3 regions of the Pectobacterium carotovorum genome follow, and region 2 is predicted to be linked to each of the others. Evidence: predicted binding sites of a transcription regulator. Region 2 holds the regulator's gene; each other region holds the start of a gene.
The links. Region 2 encodes LexA, which represses DNA repair genes until DNA is damaged. Its sites were predicted from a motif close to TNCTGTATGTACATACAGNA; they were not measured.
Positions count from the first base shown of each region.

Region 1 (7,861 bases), on a different contig from region 2:
GAACGGTACAGCACCGATCAGCGCCAAAGTCAGGCAGCACATTATGGCGATTGCCACCGAGCAGGGCTATCCGCTGCATAAAGTGGCCAAAGCAACCGTCGCGCAGACGGAGCCGCTGCGCCATATTCTGCTGGCGACGCCGCGTAACCTGATGCTGGAGAGTGAGTACAATCTGGTGTCGCTGACGCTGATTAACGCCCTGAAAACGCTCTGTCTGCAACGTAATATCCAACTGCGTCCGTTTTTGGGGGAGCATGACACCATTAACGAACAGCAGCTATTGCGTGAACTTCAGGGCGGAAAAGAGAGCGGCATTCTGATTGTGAATGACGATCACCCGACGCTGTTGAACGCTGTCGCGGAAAGCGGGATTCCGGCGGTGCTGATCAACGGTGAAGATCCCTCAATGCGGCTGAGCAGCGTGACGCCCGCCAACCACTATGCGGCGGCGGCGGGAGTGCGCTACCTGATCGAGCAAGGGCACACGCGGATCCTGCACCTGACCTGGACGTCGCGCATGACGATCAAACAGCGCGAGCGCGGCTATCGGGACGCGCTCATGCAGGCGGGGATTGCGGTGGATGAGGATCTGATCCTCTCGCTGCCGGATTTCCACCCGCGTACGGCGCGTGATGCGCTGCTGCGCTGGCTAACGGCGAATCCCGATAGGCTGGGGGTTACCGCGATTTTCTGCGCGGCGGATAATCAGGCCATCGGCGTGATCGACGCGCTGTATCAGCACGGGCTACGAGTGCCGGAAGACATGTCGGTGATGGGAATGGACGACATCCTGCCGTTCGATATGCTGCCAGTCTCGCTCACCACGGTGCATCTGCCATTTGAAACGATTGCCCGTGCGGCGCTACAGCTGCTGGCGCAGCAAATGACGCCTTCACAGGCGCTTGGTATTGCCCAGCGCACGGAGCTGGCCGGACAGGTGGTGGTCAGAGAGTCGGTTCGGCGGGTGGAGTAGCGAAGATCAACGTAGCGGGTTCATTCATGTTGTGCTCAAATCCCTTACTGTGATGACTTTGTGTCTAAGGAGGGAGTGATGGATATTGAACAGAGAAACACTGGCGAACATCAAACGGTTATCAATAATGAATCCGGCGTTATTAACGTCAATAATCACCACGGGCAATACACCAATCTGGTGGGTGAAAACACGGCTCGCATTTATAAGGAAATCTCGCATTCTGAGCAGAGTAAGTTCATTGTCAGCTTTGTGGCCGTGTGTTTATTGCCGGGATTGAGTCTTGTCGCGGATCTTATGCAGATTCATCCTGCAATCAACTTGCCGCTGTGGGCATATGTCATTGCATTCGGGGTGATATTTGCTGTGGTGGTGGCGGGATATTATGACAATCTCCGCATTTTGGTCTCCGGCGCGCCGAATAAAGAGGAATGCAAACAGCTTTATGCCGACAGGTTATTTAGCAGAACCGAGGACGGCTATATTGTATTTACCCACACGACGGCGTGTATTTATCCTGACTGCTGCGGAAAAATTGTGATTTCGACACCTCCAGAGAGATACAACGGAGAATACTCTTTTTTCGGTAAATGCAGTCTGGCTGGCAGGCAGCATTCTTATGGTATCGACTATAACTTCAAAGCGTATCCTATAAAGGTGGACTGGCGGCCAATACCCAAGTCGAACAAATAGCGCTTTGGTCGTGAGTGCCTGACGCCGCACAGAAAGTCTGTGCGGCGGCAATCTATTTTTTATCGTTAAAGCGGCATTCTGTATTCTATAACGCCCGGTTTTTCCGCCACCCAATCATAAAGTCGCTGGGCTGTTTGATTGGTTTCCTGAGTATGCCAATACAACCGATCGCAGTTTTTTTCTCGTGCCTGTTCTCTCACGTATTCAATCAGTTTTTTGCCAACGTTTTTACCGCGAGCGGTGGATGCAACGAAAAGATCTTCTAAGTAACAATAAGAGTTTACTCCCCAGGTGGAGTCGTGAAAAACAAAGTGCACGAAGCCCACAATGTGTAATCCTTCTCTCGCTACCGCACAATACACAGGGATATCGGCTTTAAAAAAGCGGCTCCAGGTGACTTCCGTGACCTCATCGGAAAGCTGCACCTTATAGAATTCCTGATAACTCTTCCAATAGGGCAGCCACAGCTCGTGATCTTCTGGCTCAACGGGATTAACCCTAATTTCTTGGTCTGTATTCATCATTTTATTCTCATAGTATCGTGGATAAGTGCTGGCAATCAGGCTGATATTTACCGGAATAAAATAGCAATGAAATAGATGGATAGGCCCCTCCACTTATTGGGAGAGGAGCAGACCAATTCTTTCACTCCCTATAGCCGATGCATGAAATGGCACCAATTGCGGGTTTCTTGGCGCACTTTGCATATATTGGGCATCGCGCGTTGGCATATACTCACTGCTGTGGGGTTTACGTGTAGGCCTGCTTTTCTCGCGACAATGGAGATTTCATGACTCGTAATCAGGGTTTTCCTTTAGATATTGGCTGGCGGACTTTGCTAAAGGATTTTGGATTTCGGCCTGAGCATGTCTTGCGCCGGGCGGGGTTACCGGAAGATCTCTTTTCCCGTGGAGAACAGACGCTTTCCGTAGAGGATTACTTTCGGTTTTGGCGCAGTCTGGAGACGGAGGCTGACGATCCATTATTTCCCTTGAAACTTATCGAGCTGGTAAGCGTGGAACTCTTTGATCCTCCTCTTTTCGCGGCGCTCTGTAGTGCGAACCTGATGCAGGCTACGCAACGGCTTGCCAGATACAAACAGTTGATACTCCCTATGCGTCTGGATATTGATGTCGCCAGCAATGGTGATTTGAACGTTTCACCGCGTTGGCTGTTTGCACAGGGAGAGGTCCCCGCTTCATTACAGGTTGCAGAGATCGCCTTTCTGGTTCGGCTGGCTCGGTTAGCGACACGCGAACCTGTTAAGGCCAAACGCGTTAGCCTGCCCGTTCCTCCTTCCGCTGCTTATGCGCCAGCCTATAAGGCGTTTTTCGGCGTAGCAGCACACTACGATCCGAACTTGAGTGTGACGTTCTCCGCCGCAGATGCCCTTCGCCCGTTTTTGACCGTCAACGAAGGCATGTGGCGAGTATTTGAACCTGAATTACGTCGGCGTTTGAGCGAGCTGGATGCCGAGGCCGCGATCACCGAGCGTGTGCAAGCCTTACTGCTGGAGTTAATTCCCAGCAACACGGCAACCATTGATACCGTTGCGGAGCGTCTGGCGATGAGCAAGCGGACGCTACAGCGTCGCTTAGAGGAGGAGGGCGCGAACTTCCGCGCGCTGGTTAACCATACCAGAGAGAAACTGGCCCGGCATTATCTGGCTAACTCTACGATGTCCGGTGGTGAAATCGCTTTTCTTCTTGGTTTTGAAGACCCTAACTCGTTCTATCGTGCATTTCAGGGATGGACAGGGCAAACGCCTGACAATGCACGTCAGGCGATGCGATTGAATTGATGCGTTAAACCGAAAGCGGAGCAATCACGTGTTGATTAGATGGCGTGAATATTAATGTCTAATCAATGCGTTCATCCGTTTTCTACAGCCCCTCTCGATACCTATTCCGCCACAATACCCAGTAAAAAAACACCCAGTACCCCCCCCCATAAACCCACCTTCGGCAATCCGATCGCGGCGATCCATTTCATCCTCTCAATCGCACCACTGAACGTTCGCCGAACGCGCTAAATACGGCTGGCGCAATCTGCAAGTGCTATGGCGTATCGCGCTAGATGATTGGCGCACGCTGCCTTATATAGTGGCAACCCTATTCACGCGGTTCTGAAAACGGCCCGCTTGCAACCTTTACGACAGACAGGAATAGCCAATATGAACGCGAAAGTTTCTTTAGTCACAGGGGCGTCTTCTGGAATCGGGCAGGCGACGGCCCTCAGATTAAAAGCGCTGGGCCACACGGTATATGCCGCGGCTCGCCGAGTCGACAGAATGAAAAATCTGGCCGATGCCGGTATTCACACGCTGGCGATGGACGTAACCGATGACGCCTCTATGCAGGCCGGTATTGATGACATCCTCAAAAAATCGGGACGTATCGACGTGCTGATCAATAACGCGGGGTATGGCTCATACGGGGCGCTGGAGGAGGTTTCACCTGATGAGGCTCGCGAGCAGTTTAACGTCAATATCTTTGGCGCCGTTCGCCTGATTCAACTGGTGCTGCCCCACATGCGTGCTCAGCGCTCCGGCACTATCGTCAACATCTCTTCGATGGGGGGCAAGATGTATACCCCACTGGGCGGCTGGTATCACGGAACAAAATTCGCGTTGGAAGCGATAAGTGACTGCCTGAGACTGGAGGTAAAGCCGTTCGGTATTGATGTGGTGATCGTTGAGCCGGGAGGTATCAAGACCGAGTGGGGGAGTATCGCCGCGAATAAACTGCGCGACGTCTCCGGCACGGGCCCCTATGCGCCTCAAGCGGTGGCAATGAGTGAATCGATGATTGGGGAAGCGAACAGCAAACGTCTGTCACCTCCGGAAGTCATTGCTGACACGATTGCTCGTGCAGTAAGCGCACGGCGACCAAAAACACGTTATGCGGTTGGCTTCAGTGCCAAACCGATGATCTTTTTGCGCGGGCTGTTATCCGATCGGGCCTTTGACTGGCTGATCGGCAGCGCGACAGGCGTATCTCGTCACTGGAAAAGCTAAGACGTATTTCTTTTTTAACCACCAGCTACGGACACAGTTCTGCAACTTGTCGACATGAATGAACCACCTCTCCGGTTTTTTCTCGGTACCGAGGGGCTACCAGTTGCGCGCGCGGCTTATGCAGCAAGATTGGCTGAGTGGGAAAAATGGGAGGATGTGTCTAACGCAGCCCAAGGCGTATCCCGCCGTCAGACTATCGCAAACTAGCTAGAACCGCAGAGTCGGCCCCAATAACAAAAACCACCGCTTCAGGATGAAGGCGGTGGTTTTTGCGCATATGAACGTCAAATGGGAGATCGAACTCAGAACGGAATGTCGTCGTCGAAATCCATTGGCGGTTCGTTGCTTTGCGCCGGAGCGCTGTTTTGTGCCGGACGCTGTTGAGACTGCGCGCCGCCGCTGAACTGGTTGCCACCCTGCGGCTGCTGAGGTTGACCCCAACCGCCTTGTTGCTGACCGCCACCTGCGTTACCGCCTGCTGGTGCGCCACCGCCCTGGCGTCCACCCAGCATCTGCATGGTGCCGCCGACGTTAACGACGACTTCGGTGGTGTAGCGCTCTACGCCAGCCTGATCGGCCCATTTGCGGGTTTGCAGTGCGCCTTCGATGTAAACCTGAGAGCCTTTACGCAGGTATTCGCCCGCCACTTCTGCCAGTTTGCCGAACAGCACCACGCGGTGCCACTCGGTCTTCTCTTTCTGCTCACCGGTTTGCTTGTCACGCCAGCTTTCTGACGTAGCCAGCGTGATGTTGGCAACTGCACCGCCATTCGGCATATAGCGGACTTCCGGGTCTTGACCCAGATTCCCGACAAGAATCACTTTATTAACGCCTCTGCTGGCCATGCTCGTCTCTCCTGATGAATCGGTAGATTTATTTTCTAAGTCTAAACGATCAATCTTACCATGGGAAAACTCTCTGTCATACCTGCGAAATGGCTTCAGAAATGAAAGTAAGATTTGCAGCGTTTGCAAAGTAAACGGGTTTAATACTGGATATCCATTCAGTTTTTTTTGTGCCATAATTGCTCGTTTCGTACCGGTTCTCTCCCTTCGAGAGGCGATGACAAACCGTTTTTATTCCGGGAAGTGTGTGAATGGATAAGATCGAAGTTCGTGGTGCTCGTACCCATAATCTCAAGAATATCAACCTGATAATTCCCCGCGACAAGCTGATCGTAATCACCGGTTTGTCTGGTTCGGGTAAGTCATCGCTGGCGTTTGACACGCTGTATGCCGAAGGGCAGCGGCGCTATGTGGAATCACTCTCCGCTTACGCCCGTCAGTTTTTGTCGCTGATGGAAAAACCGGACGTCGATCATATCGAAGGGCTGTCGCCCGCCATCTCTATCGAACAGAAATCGACCTCGCATAACCCGCGTTCTACGGTCGGGACGATTACCGAAATTCATGACTACCTGCGTTTGCTGTTTGCACGCGTAGGTGAGCCGCGCTGCCCAGAGCATGATGTGCCGCTGGATGCGCAGACGGTCAGCCAGATGGTGGACAACGTGCTGGCGCAGCCGGAAGGCAAACGCCTGATGCTGCTGGCGCCGATTGTGAAAGATCGCAAAGGTGAACACAGCAAGACGCTGGAAAATCTGGCTTCACAGGGCTATATCCGCGCCCGTATCGACGGCGAAGTGTGCGATCTGTCCGATCCGCCGAAGCTGGAATTACAGAAAAAACACACCATTGAAGTTGTCGTCGATCGCTTTAAAGTGCGTGACGATCTGGCGCAGCGATTGGCGGAGTCGTTTGAAACCGCGCTGGATCTCTCCGGCGGCAGCGTGGTGGTCGCGGATATGGACGATCCTACCCAGCCTGAACTGCTGTTCTCAGCGAACTTTGCCTGCCCGGTGTGTGGCTACAGTATGCATGAGCTGGAACCGCGTATGTTCTCGTTCAACAACCCGGCGGGCGCGTGCCCGAGCTGTGATGGTCTGGGCGTGCAGCAGTTCTTCGATCCGGCTCGCGTGGTGCAAAACGCGGAGCTGTCGCTGGCAGGCGGCGCGATTCGCGGCTGGGATCGCCGTAACTTTTACTATTTCCAAATGCTGCGCTCACTGGCGGAGCACTACAAGTTTGACGTCGATGCCCCGTTTGAAAGCCTGAGCGCCGCGGTTCAGAAAGTGATTCTGTACGGCTCCGGTAAAGAGAACGTCGAATTCAAATATATCAACGATCGTGGCGATACCTCTGTACGCCGCCATCCGTTCGAAGGCGTGCTGCACAACATGGAGCGCCGCTATAAAGAAACGGAATCCACGGCGGTGCGCGAAGAGCTGGCGAAATTCATCAGCAACCGTTCCTGCGCCAGCTGCGGCGGGACGCGCCTGCGTGAAGAGGCGCGTAACGTGTTTGTTGAGCAGACGACGCTGCCGCAGATTTCCGATATGAGCATCGGCCATGCGATGACGTTCTTCCAGAATATGAAGCTCAGCGGGCAGCGCGCCCAAATCGCCGAGAAAGTGCTGAAAGAGATTGGCGATCGGCTGAAGTTTCTGGTGAACGTCGGGCTGAACTATTTGTCGCTCTCCCGCTCGGCAGAAACGCTGTCCGGCGGTGAGGCGCAGCGTATTCGTTTGGCAAGCCAGATCGGTGCGGGGCTCGTTGGCGTCATGTACGTTCTGGATGAACCGTCCATCGGTCTGCACCAGCGCGACAACGAGCGCCTGCTGGAAACCTTGATTCATCTGCGTAATCTGGGCAATACCGTCATTGTGGTGGAACACGATGAAGACGCGATTCGCGCCGCTGACCATGTGATTGATATCGGCCCCGGCGCGGGCGTGCACGGCGGCCAGATTGTCGCAGAAGGCACGATGGAAGAGATCATGGCGGTGCCAGATTCGCTGACGGGGCAGTTCCTCAGCGGTAAACGCAAGATTGAAATCCCGAAACAGCGCGTGCCTGCGGATCCGACCAAAGTGCTGAAGCTGATTGGCGCGAAGGGCAATAACCTGAAAGACGTCACGCTGACGCTGCCGGTTGGGCTGTTTACCTGCATCACCGGCGTGTCGGGATCGGGCAAATCGACCTTGATCAACGATACCTTGTTCCCACTGGCGCAGCGCCAACTGAACGGTGCGACGCTGGCGGAGCCCGCTGCTCACCGCGAGATTCAGGGGCTGGAGCATTTCGATAAGGTGATCGATATCGATCAAAGCCCGATTGGCC
Region 1 is NZ_JAXAFK010000003.1:236,961-244,821, reverse strand. It holds gene R9X49_RS15825 (LacI family DNA-binding transcriptional regulator) at 1-973, shown strand, start outside; gene R9X49_RS15820 (hypothetical protein) at 1,052-1,666, shown strand; gene R9X49_RS15815 (GNAT family N-acetyltransferase) at 1,732-2,190, opposite strand; gene R9X49_RS15810 (AraC family transcriptional regulator) at 2,457-3,467, shown strand; gene R9X49_RS15805 (oxidoreductase) at 3,840-4,682, shown strand; gene ssb1 (single-stranded DNA-binding protein SSB1) at 4,985-5,527, opposite strand; gene uvrA (excinuclease ABC subunit UvrA) at 5,779-7,861, shown strand, end outside.
Region 1: uvrA (excinuclease ABC subunit UvrA) is a predicted target of LexA. The motif match lies at 5,672-5,691, and genes of this name have one in related genera.

Region 2 (7,861 bases):
TCGCCGGAAGGTGAACAGACCAGCCTGCAACTACGCCAGCAGGTTTGGATCCATCATGTCGATCTCCAGCAGAATGAGCAAAGCACGATCGCACTACAGGGCAATCAGGCATACCTCCAGTTGATCCACGGTTCAATGGTGGTAAAAGGCGGTCAGCACAGTGAAGCCCTACACTGCGGCGACGGTGCCTTTATTAAAGAAGAAGCAGCGTTGACGCTACAGGCAGAAGCACCTTTGCGAGCGCTGCTCATCGACCTGGTCGTGTAGCGTTCTGTCCGTTGTTTTTACAGGAAGTGGTTTTTGCAGGAAAACGCCGCCAGTTCGGCGTTTTTATTCAGTCGTGGTAAGATATCCGTCTTGTTCCTCAATGCGTCAGGGTGATATGACAATGGATTCAACCAAACAGGACAAACTTCTTGCCCAGGCTGAACAGATTTGTCAGCAGCGCGCTGTGCGTCTCACGCCGCAGCGGTTAGAGGTTTTACGCCTAATGGCACAGCAGTCCGGTGCTATCAGCGCTTATGACCTGCTGGATCTGCTGCGCGTTTCCGAACCTCAGGCGAAACCGCCGACCGTCTATCGCGCACTGGATTTTCTGCTGGAACAAGGCTTCATTCATCGCGTCGAGTCAAACAACAGCTACGTGCTGTGTCACCATATCGAAGACCACAGCCATACGTCAGCTCTGTTCATCTGCGATCGCTGCGGACAGGTTACAGAACGTCAAACCGAAGGTGTAGAAGAAACGCTGCGTAGTCTGGCACAGCAGTCAGGATTTACGCTACGCCACAGCGTTGTGGAAGCTCACGGGCTGTGTGGTGGCTGTCAGGAAGTGGCATCGTGCAATCAGCCGGATCATTGCGATCACGACCATACGGTTCCGATTAAAAAGCGTTAATCTCTATTAAAAAACGATAGCCCCGAGGGCTATCGTCCTTTCAGCGAAGAGCTATCGCGTTCACTACCAGTGATATTTGTGGTGCTCTTCCCAGTGCTTCACTTCTTTCTCTGCCGCTTCTTTTGCGTACCCGTAACGCTCCTGGATTCTCCCTACCAGTTGGTCACGCTTACCTTCGATGACCGTCAGATCGTCATCCGTTAATTTACCCCATTGCTCTTTCGCTTTACCTTTAAACTGTTTCCAGTTACCGCTGGCTTGGTCTTTATTCATAAGAATCTCCATACCTTAGGTGTATTGCGCATAAATGAATCATGACTACCGACGTAGGCGTCAGTGTCAGATAAATCGGTCTATTCAGTAAGCAGCGTCATCATGGTGTGAACCATCACGGTGTTCTTCGCCACTGTCTCCCTTGACTGCCGGGCTAACCTAAATGTGATGGCTGGTAATCAATCACCAAACGACCAAATCAAGATTAAAATGCTTACCTTGATAAAAATTATAGCCGAATATTTCACTTAAAATGAAAAACCAGGAATCAGTAACTGGGCAAGACGTTAAGAAAGAGAAAATCACCGCAAAAGCAGAGGAAAAACAGGTGGTAAGAGGAATCGCAGAAAACGCACGCTAAATGTAACGAAATATATACAGCCAGCAGATTAACACACGGGGGCAACCCACACATAAAGTGACTAGCACATGAAGCAATTAACACAAAGAGGATGATGCACTGACTCAAACAGACGAGCAGTGCATCTCGGTGAATCGTTAGCTCCAGTCACTGTTACGAATGACGCCAACCGCTAAGCCTTCTATCGAAAAGCTTTGTTGACGCAGGTCGACAACAATGGGGGCAAACTCTTCGTTTTCCGCGAGAAGATGCACTGTATTGCCCTGCTTTTTCAGGCGCTTCACCGTCACTTCATCATCAATACGTGCGACGACAATCTGACCGTTGCGTACATCTTCTGTTTTATGCACGGCCAGTAAATCGCCATCCATAATACCAATATCTTTCATCGACATACCGCTCACCCGCAGCAAAAAGTCAGCGCTGGGTTTGAACATGGCTGGGTCAACCTGATAGTGACATTCGATATGTTCCTGCGCCAGCAGAGGCTCACCTGCAGCCACGCGACCAACCAGAGGAATACCCGTCTCTTCTTCCATCAGCAGACGAATACCGCGAGAAGCACCCGATACAATTTCAATCACACCTTTACGCGCCAGCGCTTTCAGATGTTCTTCAGCCGCATTGGGAGAGCGAAACCCCAGCTGTTGAGCAATTTCCGCGCGCGTTGGCGGCATTCCGGTCTGCGCAATATGATCGCGGATCAGGTCATAAACCTGCTGCTGCCTTGCTGTTAATACTTTCATTCCGCCCCCTGGTTGTTTATACAGTCTTGCTGTGAGTATATACAGGTAAGCCACAATTGGGAATGGAGATATCGGCAAAGCCTCTGACTTTTATTCATTTATGCGTACCGTCAGGCAAAATGTTGCCAGAGGATGCTGCCCCACACGACAGCGGCTAACACGATGGCAACAAAAACAGCCGCCGAGCCGATATCTTTCGCCCTTCCGGATAATTCGTGATGCTCAGGGCCAATACGATCGACAACTGCTTCAATCGCGCTATTAGCCAACTCAAAAAGCATAATCAATACGACAGACCCGATCAGCAGCAGTTTTTCGACCAGCGTAACTGGCAGCAAACACGCAATAATCACGCCGACAATCGTCAGTATTGTTTCCTGACGAAACGCCGCCTCATGCTGCCACGCCTGCTTTAGCCCCTTAAGGGAATAACCGGTCGCCTTAATAATCCGGGTCATCCCCGTTGCTTTATTCATTTATCCTCCATTATTTACGCAAAATAGTTCGCATTTTAACGCACCTACGTTGTCTCATCACCACAGATCTCCGGCGCAGTTTCTGGTATCCTTGCGGCGCATTGCTAACAAGAGGCTCCAAGTTGTTATGTCAGGTTGGCGTAAAATTTACTATAAACTATTGAATCTCCCACTAAAACTGCTGGTTAAAAGCAAAGTTATTCCCGCAGATCCCGTGGTCGAGCTAGGGTTAGATCCCTCACGTCCTATACTCTATGTTCTGCCTTATAACTCTCAGGCAGATCTCTTGACGCTACGTGCGAAGTGCCTGGCATTGGGGTTACCCGATCCCTCGCAGTCGTTCGAATTCAACGGCGTCGAACTCCCCAGCCACGTCTTTATTAATGACGGGCCGCGCGTCTTTCGCTATTACGTTCCCAAGCAGAAATCCGTCAAGCTGTTCCACGACTATCTGGATTTGCATCGCGCTAATCCAGATTTAGACGTACAGATGGTGCCGGTTTCTGTAATGTTTGGGCGTTCTCCGGGTCGGGAAAGCCACGCTCAGGCCGCACCACACCTGCGCTTGCTCAACGGCATTGAGAAATTCTTCGCCGTCCTGTGGCTAGGCCGAGACAGCTTTGTCCGCTTCTCCAGCCCGGTGTCGCTGCGCTATATGGCGACCGAACATGGTACTGACAAAACCATAGCCCACAAACTGGCGCGCGTCGCGCGTATGCACTTCTCCCGCCAGCGTTTGGCGGCGGTTGGCCCGCGTTTGCCGGTACGTCAGGAGCTGTTTAATAAGCTGCTGGATTCCAAAGCAATCAAGAAAGCCGTAGACGATGAGGCGCGCAGTAAGAAGATTTCTACTGAGAAAGCGCAGCAGAACGCGATTGCGCTGATGGAAGAAATCGCCGCCGACTTCTCCTACGAAGCCGTGCGTCTGTCGGATCGCGTCTTAAGCTGGACGTGGAACCGCCTTTATCAAGGGATCAACGTCCATAACGCCGAACGCGTTCGTCAGTTGGCGCAGGATGGTCACGGCATTGTCTATGTGCCCTGCCACCGCAGCCATATGGACTATTTGCTGCTGTCCTATGTCCTGTACCATCAGGGCTTAGTGCCGCCGCACATCGCCGCCGGTATCAACCTGAATTTCTGGCCGGCAGGCCCGATCTTCCGCCGTCTTGGCGCTTTCTTTATTCGCCGTACCTTCAAAGGCAACAAGCTGTATTCCACGATTTTCCGTGAATATCTGGGTGAACTGTTTGCCCGCGGCTATTCGGTGGAATACTTCATGGAAGGCGGGCGTTCGCGCACGGGTCGTCTGTTGGAACCCAAAACCGGTACACTGGCCATGACCATTCAGGCCATGCTCAGAGGCGGTACGCGTCCTATCACGCTGGTGCCGATTTATGTCGGCTACGAGCATGTGATGGAAGTCGGCACCTATGCGAAAGAGCTGCGCGGTGCGGTGAAGGAAAAAGAAGGCTTTATGCAGATGGTGCGCGGTTTGCGCAAACTGCGTAATCTCGGCCAGGGGTATGTGAACTTTGGCGAACCGCTCCCGCTGACAACCTACCTGAACCAGCATGTTCCGCAATGGCGTGACGCGATTGATCCTATTGAAGCACAGCGCCCAAGCTGGCTAACGCCGACGGTGCAGGATATCTCTATGGATATCATGGTGCGCATCAATAATTCTGCGGCAGCAAACGCAATGAACCTGTGTTCTACAGCCTTGCTGGCATCGCGCCAGCGCTCACTGACACGCGAGCAAATGCAAGAACAGCTGGATTGCTATCTGCAACTGCTGCGCCAGGTTCCTTACCACAAAGATATTACGGTTCCGAAAAAGACAGCGGATGAACTGTTGGAACATGCGCTGAGCATGAACAAGTTCGAAGTCGAGAAGGACAGCATTGGCGATATCATCATTCTGCCGCGCGAGCAGGCCGTTCTGATGACGTACTATCGCAATAACATCCAGCATCTGTTGGTCTTACCGTCGCTGATCGCCAGCATCGTCATCCACCACCGCCGGATTACGCTTGCCGAAGTCGTGCGACAGATCGCGCTGATTTATCCGCTGCTGCAATCCGAGCTGTTCCTGCATTATTCCAAAGAGCAGTTACCGGGCGTGCTGGAAACGTTGGCTAACGAACTGATTCAACAGCAACTGCTGTGCAGCCGTGACGGTGAACTGGCTATCAACCCGCCACGTATCCGTACGCTGCAATTGCTGTCAGCTGGCGTGCGTGAAACGCTGCAACGCTATGCGATTACGCTGTCGTTGCTGTGTGCGAATCCGGAAATCAACCGCGGAACGCTGGAGAAGGAAAGCCGGAACATGGCACAACGCCTGTCCGTCCTGCACGGTATCAACGCTCCAGAGTTCTTTGATAAAGCTGTGTTCTCAACGCTGGTCGCTACCTTACGGACAGAAGGGTATATCACCGACAGCGCGGAAGCTGCGCAAGGCGATATCGTGGCGATCTACAACATTCTCGGCGATCTGATCACCCCGGAAGTTCGGTTGACCATTGAAAGCGCCAGCTCATCTACTGAAATGGAAGCCGATAGTCAGGCAGTGGAAGAGACGATGCAGGAGTAGCCAGCGGGAAATGGCGGACGACACGCCGCCATCAAACCGCAGGCGCGTTTAGCATGACAAACACATCTGAATGTTCCGCCATAAAAAAAGCAGCGAGAAATCGCTGCTTTTTTTATCTCTGATGCTCAAGCTTACAGGCCAAACAGCACACCGATAAATATCGCCATTCCTGCGTATTTATTATTGTGGAACGCCTTAAAACAGGCATCGCGCTCGCGACCGGCAGTGAGTATTTGCTGATAGACAAACATCCCAGCCGCCACCAGCAGCGAAATGTAATAGGAGGTTCCCAATCCGCTGATCTTTCCTAAAATCAGCAGCAGCGCCAGCATGCTAAACTGCAATAACCCGATGATAATATTGTCAAAGCGGCCAAATAATATCGCGGTGGATTTCACACCGATCTTCAGGTCATCATCGCGGTCTACCATCGCATATTGGGTATCGTAGGCGACCGTCCAGCAGATATACGCCAAAAACATCATCCAGCAGGTCACCGGCAGGCTTTCACTCACCGCGGCATACGCCATCGGGATTGACCAGCCAAATGCCGCACCCAGCACAAACTGAGGAAGATGGCTGACCCGTTTCATAAACGGATAGACCCATGCCAGCCCCAGCCCCGCAACGGACAGCCAGATCGTCATCTTATTCAGCGTCAGCACCAGGCCGAACGCCAGCAAGACCAGCACGACAAACAGCACTTTGGCAGCTTGCTCGCTCACCTCACCGCTGGGCAACGGGCGAGAAGCGGTACGTTTTACATGGCCGTCAAAATGTCGATCGGCATAGTCATTGATGACGCAGCCCGCCGCACGCATCAAGAAAACGCCAGCGACAAACACAAAGAGCGTCCACGGCGCAGGCACTCCCCCTCCCGCCAGCCACAGCGCCCATAGCGTTGGCCACAGCAGCAGCAGAGAACCTATCGGTTTATCAATTCGCATCAAGCGACAATAAGCCAGCCATTTCCCTGCTGTAACACTTCTTTCCAAGGATTTATCTCCTCAAATTACCTGCCAACCTTCATCACCGGCTGAAATAAATCGGTGATTCCGGTAAGAAAAGCTCAGTCAACAGTAACGGAAAACCGGAGACACACAGGCGGGAACGCCGCGCCCATAAGCCTTCACAGCATCCGGTATGGATATAGTCACGCGTCAGCGATTTTTGCTCAAATAGATAACGCCCCAACGGCTGATTACCGATTTTCGTCAGGGCTGAATCCGTTCCGTCGAGCGTCTGTTGTGGAACAATGGTGCGGCCAAACAGCCAAGGACGTTCGTCACCATACAGCACCACTTCACGCAGCCAGTAGCGCTCACTATACGGCAGCTGTTCGCGTTCTTCGCCCAGCGCCTGTGGCGTAATGAACCTCTCACTGCACAGCGTGGTCTTCAATTGGGCACAATATTTTTCAAGTCGCCGCGTCATGGAGCCGGTTTCCATCAGCCAGTCACCAATGTGCTCAGGTAATACCGAAGGGGGCTCAGTAAACCAGGAAATAGAGCGCAGAAGCGTAGACGCATCGTCAGACATTATCCCTACTCCAAACAGGGTTACTTCGTAGATAAAAGTATTCGCAAATAACGCATTCGTAAATAAAGTAACGCCCCTATTGTAGCGCAGAATGCTTCCCCGATAACACGCTATAAACGCATTCATCAACGATACGGCAACATTTCAGCAATGCGGCGGATGCGTAACATCCATAACGATGCCGCTTTACTCACTCATCAGGCGATCCAGCGGGAAATCAGCAAACGCACAACGCTTACCTCAATAATTCATTGAATTGATTAAACAGAAATGAGGCGCATAAAAAAAGCACCACCCGGTATCGTGACCGGATAGTGCTCTTGGAAGGACAGAAAGACGAACTTCTGTAACCTGACTCCTGTCACCAGAAAATGGCTTCCGGTGACAATGGCGTCACATTACATCATGCCGCCCATACCACCCATGCCGCCCATACCGCCAGCAGCACCTAAATCAGGCGCATCGCTTTTCGGCAGGTCGGTTACCATACATTCGGTGGTGATCATCAGACCTGCAACAGAAGCCGCGTATTGCAGCGCAGAACGGGTTACCTTGGTTGGATCCAGGATACCGAAGTCGATCATGTTGCCGTATTCTTCCGTTGCCGCGTTGTAACCGTAGTTACCTTCGCCCGCTTTAACGGTGTTGGCAACCACAGATGGCTCTTCACCAGCGTTGGAAACGATCTGACGCAGTGGCGCTTCCATCGCGCGCAGCGCCACTTTGATACCCACGTTCTGATCTTCGTTCTGAGCAGTCAGAGAAGCCAGTTTCGCTGCAACGCGAACCAGCGCCACACCACCACCAGCAACCACGCCTTCTTCTACCGCAGCGCGAGTCGCAGCCAGGGCATCTTCAACGCGTGCTTTCTTCTCTTTCATTTCAACTTCAGTTGCTGCGCCAACTTTGATAACGGCTACGCCGCCAGCCAGTTTAGCCACACGCTCTTGCAGTTTTTCACGATCGTAATCA
Region 2 is NZ_JAXAFK010000002.1:302,001-309,861, reverse strand. It holds gene R9X49_RS13415 (pirin family protein) at 1-267, shown strand, start outside; gene zur (zinc uptake transcriptional repressor Zur) at 389-898, shown strand; gene R9X49_RS13405 (CsbD family protein) at 962-1,171, opposite strand; gene lexA (transcriptional repressor LexA) at 1,670-2,278, opposite strand; gene R9X49_RS13395 (diacylglycerol kinase) at 2,389-2,754, opposite strand; gene plsB (glycerol-3-phosphate 1-O-acyltransferase PlsB) at 2,882-5,350, shown strand; gene ubiA (4-hydroxybenzoate octaprenyltransferase) at 5,482-6,345, opposite strand; gene ubiC (chorismate lyase) at 6,380-6,889, opposite strand; gene groL (chaperonin GroEL) at 7,288-7,861, opposite strand, start outside.

Region 3 (7,861 bases), on a different contig from region 2:
ATAAAATCCCATAATTCGCAAGTGTGATATGAATACGATAATATTGATAGCTGATATCGTTATTAATGACATACGTGCGTTTCTGACCAGGCGTATTCTGGGTATCATTTGTAATCGTATGCAATACTGCCCACGTAACCCCATCATGACTCCCCTGAAACGTCCAGGTACGCGGCGAGTTTGAATACCCAGACTGATTACGGGTCACAACGGAATAGCCTTTCGCAAGCGCGGGCGCAGGGAGTTTTACGCCAACCCATTGCGGCGATGAGACAGAAGGCGCACCATCGCTAGTCCATGAATCAGTTCCCCCAACCTGAGATCGGTTAAAAGCTTTATATATTGCAGACCCAGCCCCAGGATCTCTGCTGTTTGAACTTGCGATTGCTTCGTAGCCTGCTGGCGCGTTATTAGCCGTCATTACAGGAATAATGCTTTCCACCGTTGCTGATACGGTCGGTGTTTTCTGAAGAATGCTTATCGCCTTTCCATCCGCTTTTATTTCGGCAGCGTAAAATTTTCCATCCGGGACTAATTGATAATTTGAACCGGTATAAAGGCTGGCTATACCGTCAAAAATAACGTCATTGGTCGCGTTGTAATTAGGCTCACTCGACGCATTGAAATCATCCACCACATAAGTCTGATTCACCGCGCCTGCGACTTCTTTCAGCGCGTATGCTGCGAGATTAAACGTACTTTGTGGGCTAATGCTGAATGCATGATTTTGTCCCGCTGTTGCACCCTGACGATCGGCAACAATATAGCCAGAACCGCCTGTGCCCGAACCACCCACCGCGCTGATAATGGTTTTCTCATCCACCGGGTTATAGCTCAGCGTCACGCCCGCACCGGCTTCCAGCGAGGAATGAATAAGCTGCTTCGTTTTTTGTGTGTAGTCAGTGAGTTCCGCGGTGGTGTGCGAGTGATCCGCGGCCGCAACGCCCATTTGCGCTGGCGTCAGTGAGATATCACCGCTGCCCAGCAGCGACTGGCCAAAGAGCGTACGGATAGTGGTGCCAGAGAGTAATGCATCCTGCTTTGCATTCCAGACCGCCTTTTCATCCGGTGTGGCAAATTTTCTGGTGGCGGTTTCGGTAATCTGATCGGCTGTATAGTCGCCTGGCTGTGCAGTGACAACACCGGTACGCCCGAATACGGAGGTAACGCCGGAGACGCCGGGTTCTTGATTGCCGCCATGATCTGAATGGCAGCAGGTATGAGGATGAACGGTACATGTTGATTTGCCTGTACTGTCACAAACATTGATTTCAATATTAATGTCTTTCATGGTGTTGATGACTCCGTTAATAAAAGGCACAGGGAGTATCACTTATTTGACCGGGGTATTATTTTAAAGCACTTTACTAATCTACGGTTTCCTTTTCTATAATTTCTTTTTCTATAAAAGCCAGAATAAAAAAAGCCGCGATATACGCGGCCAATAGAATAGAGAATCAGGAGACAAATTACGGCACCTGATACGCCAGTTTGTAATTACCTGCCGTCGCAGTGCGGAATGTCACGCTGTCAGTGCGCCAGCGGATCTCCACTTCCGCCTGAGTCTGCACTTTCCAGCTGGAAGCATCATTGACGTTCAATACCAGTCGATCAATGGTCGCTACGTCGGTGACCGGATCGGTGATATCAAGCGCAAATGCGAACGCGAGTGAGTCCGGCACGCCGTTATTGGATGAAAACAGTTGCGTCCACTGTGCCGCCGTAACAGCGCCGAGCTCGGCTGGTGTCATGCCGTCTGCAATCAACGCCGTTGCCCCCGCCGTATTGGCTGACAGCGCACCAACATCGACCCATGCCCCGTTCCGCAAGACATGCCAGTTCACCAAATCCCACGTCACGGCGACACGCACTTTACCGTTGCCTGTCTGCGTTGCCGTTAACGTTGCGGCATTAATCTGTGACCATGAGCCAGCTGATGTTAATAATTTCTGAGTTACTGACTGTGCTAATGGGATATATATTGTACGCACACTAATCGGCTGAGCAGAAATCAGTTTTACAGAAGTAGTTAAATTAGGCAGTGTCGTATTTAACGAATCAACACTTGATACACCTAACAGATTTATTTTTTCAGCAGTCAGCTCACCAGTGATTTCAGTCAGTACGCTTCCTAAGAAACCATAGTTTTTCCCACCAGTGTTAATGATGAATTTTTCATTCGGTGGGAAAAATTTTAATTCTGAAATAGTGACATATGGGCTACTACCGTTAATAGCCGTAATTAACAAACGGTAAGTTTTGTAACTAGCGGATTGTGAGAGTGTAAAGTTTCTCACCGCACCGGGATCATTATTCATATCATCAGTAACGGAATGTAAATCACTCCATGTTACACCATTATCATTACTGCCCTGAAGTTTCCATGTTCGCACATTCCCCATATCCATTTGGCTACGGTTAGTAATTTGATAACCACCGATGGCTTCTTTCGATGGTAAATCAATTTGTAGCCAGTGAGGACGTGCAACAGAAGGTACCCATGTGCCATCCGTTCCCCAGCAGTTAGGCGGAGGGCCTGAATTATTAGAGCCATCGAATGCGATAAAGGCTTTATAGGTCCCTAGAGACTCATTAGACGCACTCGCTGTATAACCTACAGGTAATGTATTAGACGTCATTAAAGGAATAACAGATGAAGAAGATGCATTTATTAACGAAATGTCTACCTCTTTTCCATCTGCTTTTATTTCAGCAGAATAAAAATCCCCGTCAGGGATGAACTGATAGTTTGAACCAGTATAAAGACTAGCCATACCGTCAAAAATAACCGCACTCGTCGCGTTGTAATTAGGCTCACTCGACGCATTGAAATCATCCACCACATAAGTCTGATTCACCGCGCCTGCGACTTCTTTCAGCGCGTATGCTGCGAGATTAAACGTACTTTGTGGGCTAATGCTGAATGCATGATTTTGTCCCGCTGTTGCACCCTGACGATCGGCAACAATATAGCCAGAACCGCCTGTGCCCGAACCACCCACCGCGCTGATAATGGTTTTCTCATCCACAGGGTTATAGCTCAGCGTCACGCCCGCCCCGGCTTCCAGCGAGGAATGGATAAGCTGCTTCGTTTTTTGTGTGTAGTCAGTGATTTCCGCGGTGGTGTGAGTATGCCCGACAGCCGCAGCCCCGAGTTGCGCTGGCGTCGGCGAAACATCACCGCTGCCCAACAGCGATTGGCCAAAGAGCGTACGGATAGTGGTGCCAGAGATTAATGCATCCTGCTTTGCATTCCAGGCCGCCTTTTCATCCGGTGTGGCAAATTTTCTGGTGGCGGTTTCAGTAATCTGATCGGCCGTATAGTCGCCGACTTGTGCAGTGACCACGCCAGTCCGTCCGAATACGGAGGCAACGCCGGAGACGCCGGGTTCTTGATCGCCGCCATGATCTGAATGGCAGCAGGTATGGGGATTAACCTGAATAGGGGGATGAACGGTACATGTTGCTTTGCCTGTACTGTCACAAACATTGATTTCAATATTAATGTCTTTCATGGTGTTGATGACTCCGTTAATAAAAGGCACAGGGAGTATCACTTATTTGACCGGGGTATTATTTTAAAGCGCTTTACTAATCTACAGTTTCCTTTTCTATAATTTCTTTTTCTATAAAAGCCAGAATAAAAAAAGCCGCGATGTACACGGCCAATAGAATAGAGAAATCAGGAGACAAATTACGGCATCTGGTACGCCAGTTTGTAATTACCTGCCGTCGCAGTGCGGAATGTCACGCTATCGGTGCGCCAGCGGATCTCCACTTCCGCAGGAGACTGTACTTTCCAACTGGGCACGTCATTAACGTTCAGCACCAGTCGGTCAATGGTCGCAACATCTGTTACCGGATCAGTGATATCAAGCGCGAAGGCAAAGGCAAGCGAATCCGGCACCCCGTTATTGGATGAAAACAGCTGTGTCCACTGTGCCGCCGTAATAGCGCCAAACTCAGCAGGCGTCATACCGTCGGCGATCAGTTTCGTTGCGCCCGCCGTATCTGCTGACAGTGCCCCCACATCAACCCACGCCCCGCTCCGCCACACATGCCAGTTCACTAAGTCCCGCGTGACAGCGACACGCACTTTACCATTTCCCGTCTGCGTAGCTGTCAGCACTGCGGAGTTGATTTGTGACCATAACGCCGCGCTCGCCAGGGTTTTCTGTATGGCAATTTGAGGATGCGGTGTATATAGCACTTTTGCATCAATATTTTTTGATGAAAAAATCGTTACTGGCTGTATTCCTGACAAAGAGGATTCGGGGATTACGCCAGATGACAAAAAACCAGTCTCATAAAAATCTTCCGCCACAGATGGCGCAGGGATCGATGTTAATATCCCATTGTTCGCTGAATACCATTTTCCATCACTGCCGTTAATCAATAGTCGCTCTCTGCGGAATATTTCAAGCTCCCCTATTTGGACATGCGGGCCAGCATTGTGCTCGGTTATTAAAATACGGAATGATGAATACGGCGTGTCATTGGTGAACGTATATTCTCGAACCGCCCCCCTCCCATCACGAGTATCATTAGATACCGTATGTAACGTATTCCACGTTGTACCATCATTACTCCCCTGAAACATCCACGATTTCGGGCTGAGTGGCCCAGGATTCAGGTTTTCGTTTGTTATTCTGTATGTATCAATCAATACAGGAACCGTCATAGTAATACGCAACCAATGTGGGTTAGCCACTGTTGGTACCGTTTTGGATGCCCAGTATCGATTTAACGTTCCGTTGAATGCTGTCCACGCCGCGTATTGCGTTGAATACTCGGACGATGCGTCAACCGTGTAGCCAACTGAACTATTATTTGCTGTCATCACAGGAATCAGCGTTTTATTAACAGCATCAATTTCAATGCTTTCACCGTCTGATTTGATTGGTGACGAATAAAAATTACCGGATTTCGCCAAGTTATATAGCTTTCCGACATAGGGACGTAATGTGTTATCAAACACAGCAGCATGAGTTACGTTGTAGTTCTCTTCGCTAGACACGCCGAAATCATCCACCACATAAGTCTGATTCGCCGCGCCTGCGACTTCTTTCAGCGCATACGCCGCGAGATTAAACGTATTTTGTGGGCTAATGCTGAACGCATGATTTTGCCCCGCCGTTGCGCCCTGACGATCGGCAACGATATAACCTGAACCGCCCGTACCCGAACCTGAACCGCCCGTACCCGAACCCGAACCACCCGTCGCGCTGATAATGGTTTTCTCATTCACCGGGTTATAACTCAGCGTCACGCCCGCCCCCGCTTCCAGCGAGGAACGGATGAGCTGCTTCGTTTTTTGCGTGTAGTCGGTGATTTCCGCTGTGGTATGGGTATGCCCGACAGCCGCAGCCCCCATTTGTGCCAGCGTTGGTGAGACATCGCCGCTGCCCAGCAGTGATTGCCCAAAGAGCGTGCGGATAGTGGTGCCAGAGATTAATGCATCCTGCTTTGCATTCCAGACCGCTTTTTCATCCGGCGTGGCAAAGGTTCTGGTGGCAGTTTCGGTAATCTGATCGGCCGTATAGTCACCGGTTTGTGCGATCACGACACCGGTGCGCCCGAATACAGAAGAAACCCCGGACACACCAGGTTGCGGCTCGCACTGATTATCCGTATCCACATGACAGCAGGTGTGAGGATTGATCTGAATTGGGGGATTAACAGCACATGTTGATTTTCCCGTGCTGCCACAGACGTTGATTTCAATATTTACGTTTTTCATAGTACCGACTACTCCGTTAGTGAGGGTGCATCAGGAGTATCGCGTATTTGGCTGGTCTGTTATTTTAAAGCACTTTACTAAACGTAAGATTATTTAATCAATTAAATCAGAAAATTAGATTCAATTCATTTTTGTCATGTGCGGCTTACATGCAGCACCGCCTCTAAGCGCTCGCACAGAAAAAATGGCGGTTTCAGTCATCAGTAAAGAGACAAAAACCGCCATCACTATTTGTTACTTATAAACAATTTGTTACTTATAAACAATCTCACCTTTCGGCGCGTAGGCTTCCGCATCCAGCGGAGAGTGCTTCTCGATATACTGCTTCAGTAGGCGGAAACTAATTATGTAACCCATTGTTATATAATACGTTACCGCCTATTTTAATCACAAAAAAATAGATAACATTCGATTTTGTAACCTATTGATATCCATGTAATAAAAAATAGTTTTGCAGAACCCCTTTTCAGCATCCCTGCAATGAATTACTGTATATAAACACAGTTATTTATGAAGAGGTATCCCGCAATGTTTGTTGAACTAGTCTACGATAAGCGCAACGTTTCCAGTATCCGCAATGCTCACTCACTAATTGAAGGCGAGCTAACAAAGCGAGTTCACAGAGTCTTTCCAGATGCCGCAGTGAAAGCAAAAGCGATGCAGGCGAACGGCATCAATACCGACGCAAGCAAATCTGATAAAGCGATCATTGCTCGCGTCGTGGAAGAAATGTTCGATGAGTCCAATGATTGGTTGATCGACTAATTACACGGAAAAATTCACATGATAGGCTGATTGTTCTATCTCAATCGGTATAGTGAAATCATGGAAATTATTAATTATCACGGAACGACGATCTGCGTTTTTCTCCGGGCAGTAAAAACCCGCCGTGGCGGGTTCTAGTAAGATTTGAATTATTCTGCCGACGGTGGATATACCGTCTCGTGCGTGACCTTGATTTTAGCCATAGCTTCTTTAGCTACGTTCAAGGCGGCCTCTGCATCAGATTTATCCATGTCACGCGTTAGTTGATAGTCGGCCCATTTACGCTGCACATGAAGATGATGTAGGAATGCGCCAATTTTTTTTAGCTCGGATTTATCAAAAGGCTCTGCCTTGCATTGAGCTTCTCTCATAAGATACTCACGAACTCCCTCATGGGAGGTGAGTACATAGCAGTGTTCAAGCTTGCTGCAAATTTCATGGTAGACGCCATAATAGGCTCGACCAACGGTATTTCTAAAACCAATCTCATCGCCATCGGCGAGGCACTTTTCAGCGAAGTTAATGAAATCCTGGCCGACTACGCTCATAGCTCAAGTCCTTCTTGCTCTGAACTTTTAAACCACGATGTGAATGGGCGGTCAATGTAAGCATCATCAGCGAGTAAACTAATTAACTCAAGGTTCAGAGTAGTTAGAGTGTCGGCGTCCTTAGTCGCGGCGAAGAGAATTAAAGCGTTGTCATAACCTCCAGTGAGGAAGTACTCGACGCCAACACAATTTATGCCGTTGTCATTCGCAATTTTTTCTGCAGCATCGCACAGGTGTTGAATCTCAGACGTAGTAAGCTTTGTGGCCTGTTTGAATTCTAGAATAGTATTCACCATTTCAGCCCCCTCCCGCTCAATTTTTTCACGCTCATCACCATCAAGTAATGCTTTGAGCATGACTGTGTATCGTTTTACAAGTCTTTCGCTACCAATGCAAAACGCAGCGTTTCTAGCCATTTTTCTAATTCGTTGAGTGAAGTAAATCTCGGATAAACGAAACACTTCTTCTCTGTGAAAGAGATTATGAGCAGAGCAACTTAGGTATCCCACATAATTCCCAGCGACAATTGAAGCATTTTCACCCGAAGTTACCATGGCATCTTTGAACCACTCAACTGCATCATCGTGTTTACCGAGTGCAACCATGAGCCACGCTGTTAAGTAAGAGCGCGAAGTCTCAGGTAGTGCTCTGATATCTCTCTGAATATCAGAGGCAAGAGACTCATCCAACAGAGTGTTTGAATCTATATAGGATAGTAGCGTATTGAGCAGCTCTTCGTGCTTGGTCTTGGGCTGAGCCTGCATTTTATAATTTTACTCTTTGAAATTAATGGTTTTTTATTTTTTTA
Region 3 is NZ_JAXAFK010000001.1:395,530-403,390, reverse strand. It holds gene R9X49_RS01685 (discoidin domain-containing protein) at 1-1,291, opposite strand, end outside; gene R9X49_RS01680 (discoidin domain-containing protein) at 1,470-3,515, opposite strand; gene R9X49_RS01675 (discoidin domain-containing protein) at 3,695-5,740, opposite strand; partial or broken gene R9X49_RS23110 (bifunctional metallophosphatase/5'-nucleotidase) at 5,993-6,076, opposite strand; gene R9X49_RS01670 (DinI-like family protein) at 6,269-6,505, shown strand; gene R9X49_RS01665 (hypothetical protein) at 6,655-7,053, opposite strand; gene R9X49_RS01660 (hypothetical protein) at 7,050-7,817, opposite strand.
Region 3: R9X49_RS01670 (DinI-like family protein) is a predicted target of LexA. The motif match lies at 6,227-6,246, and genes of this name have one in related genera.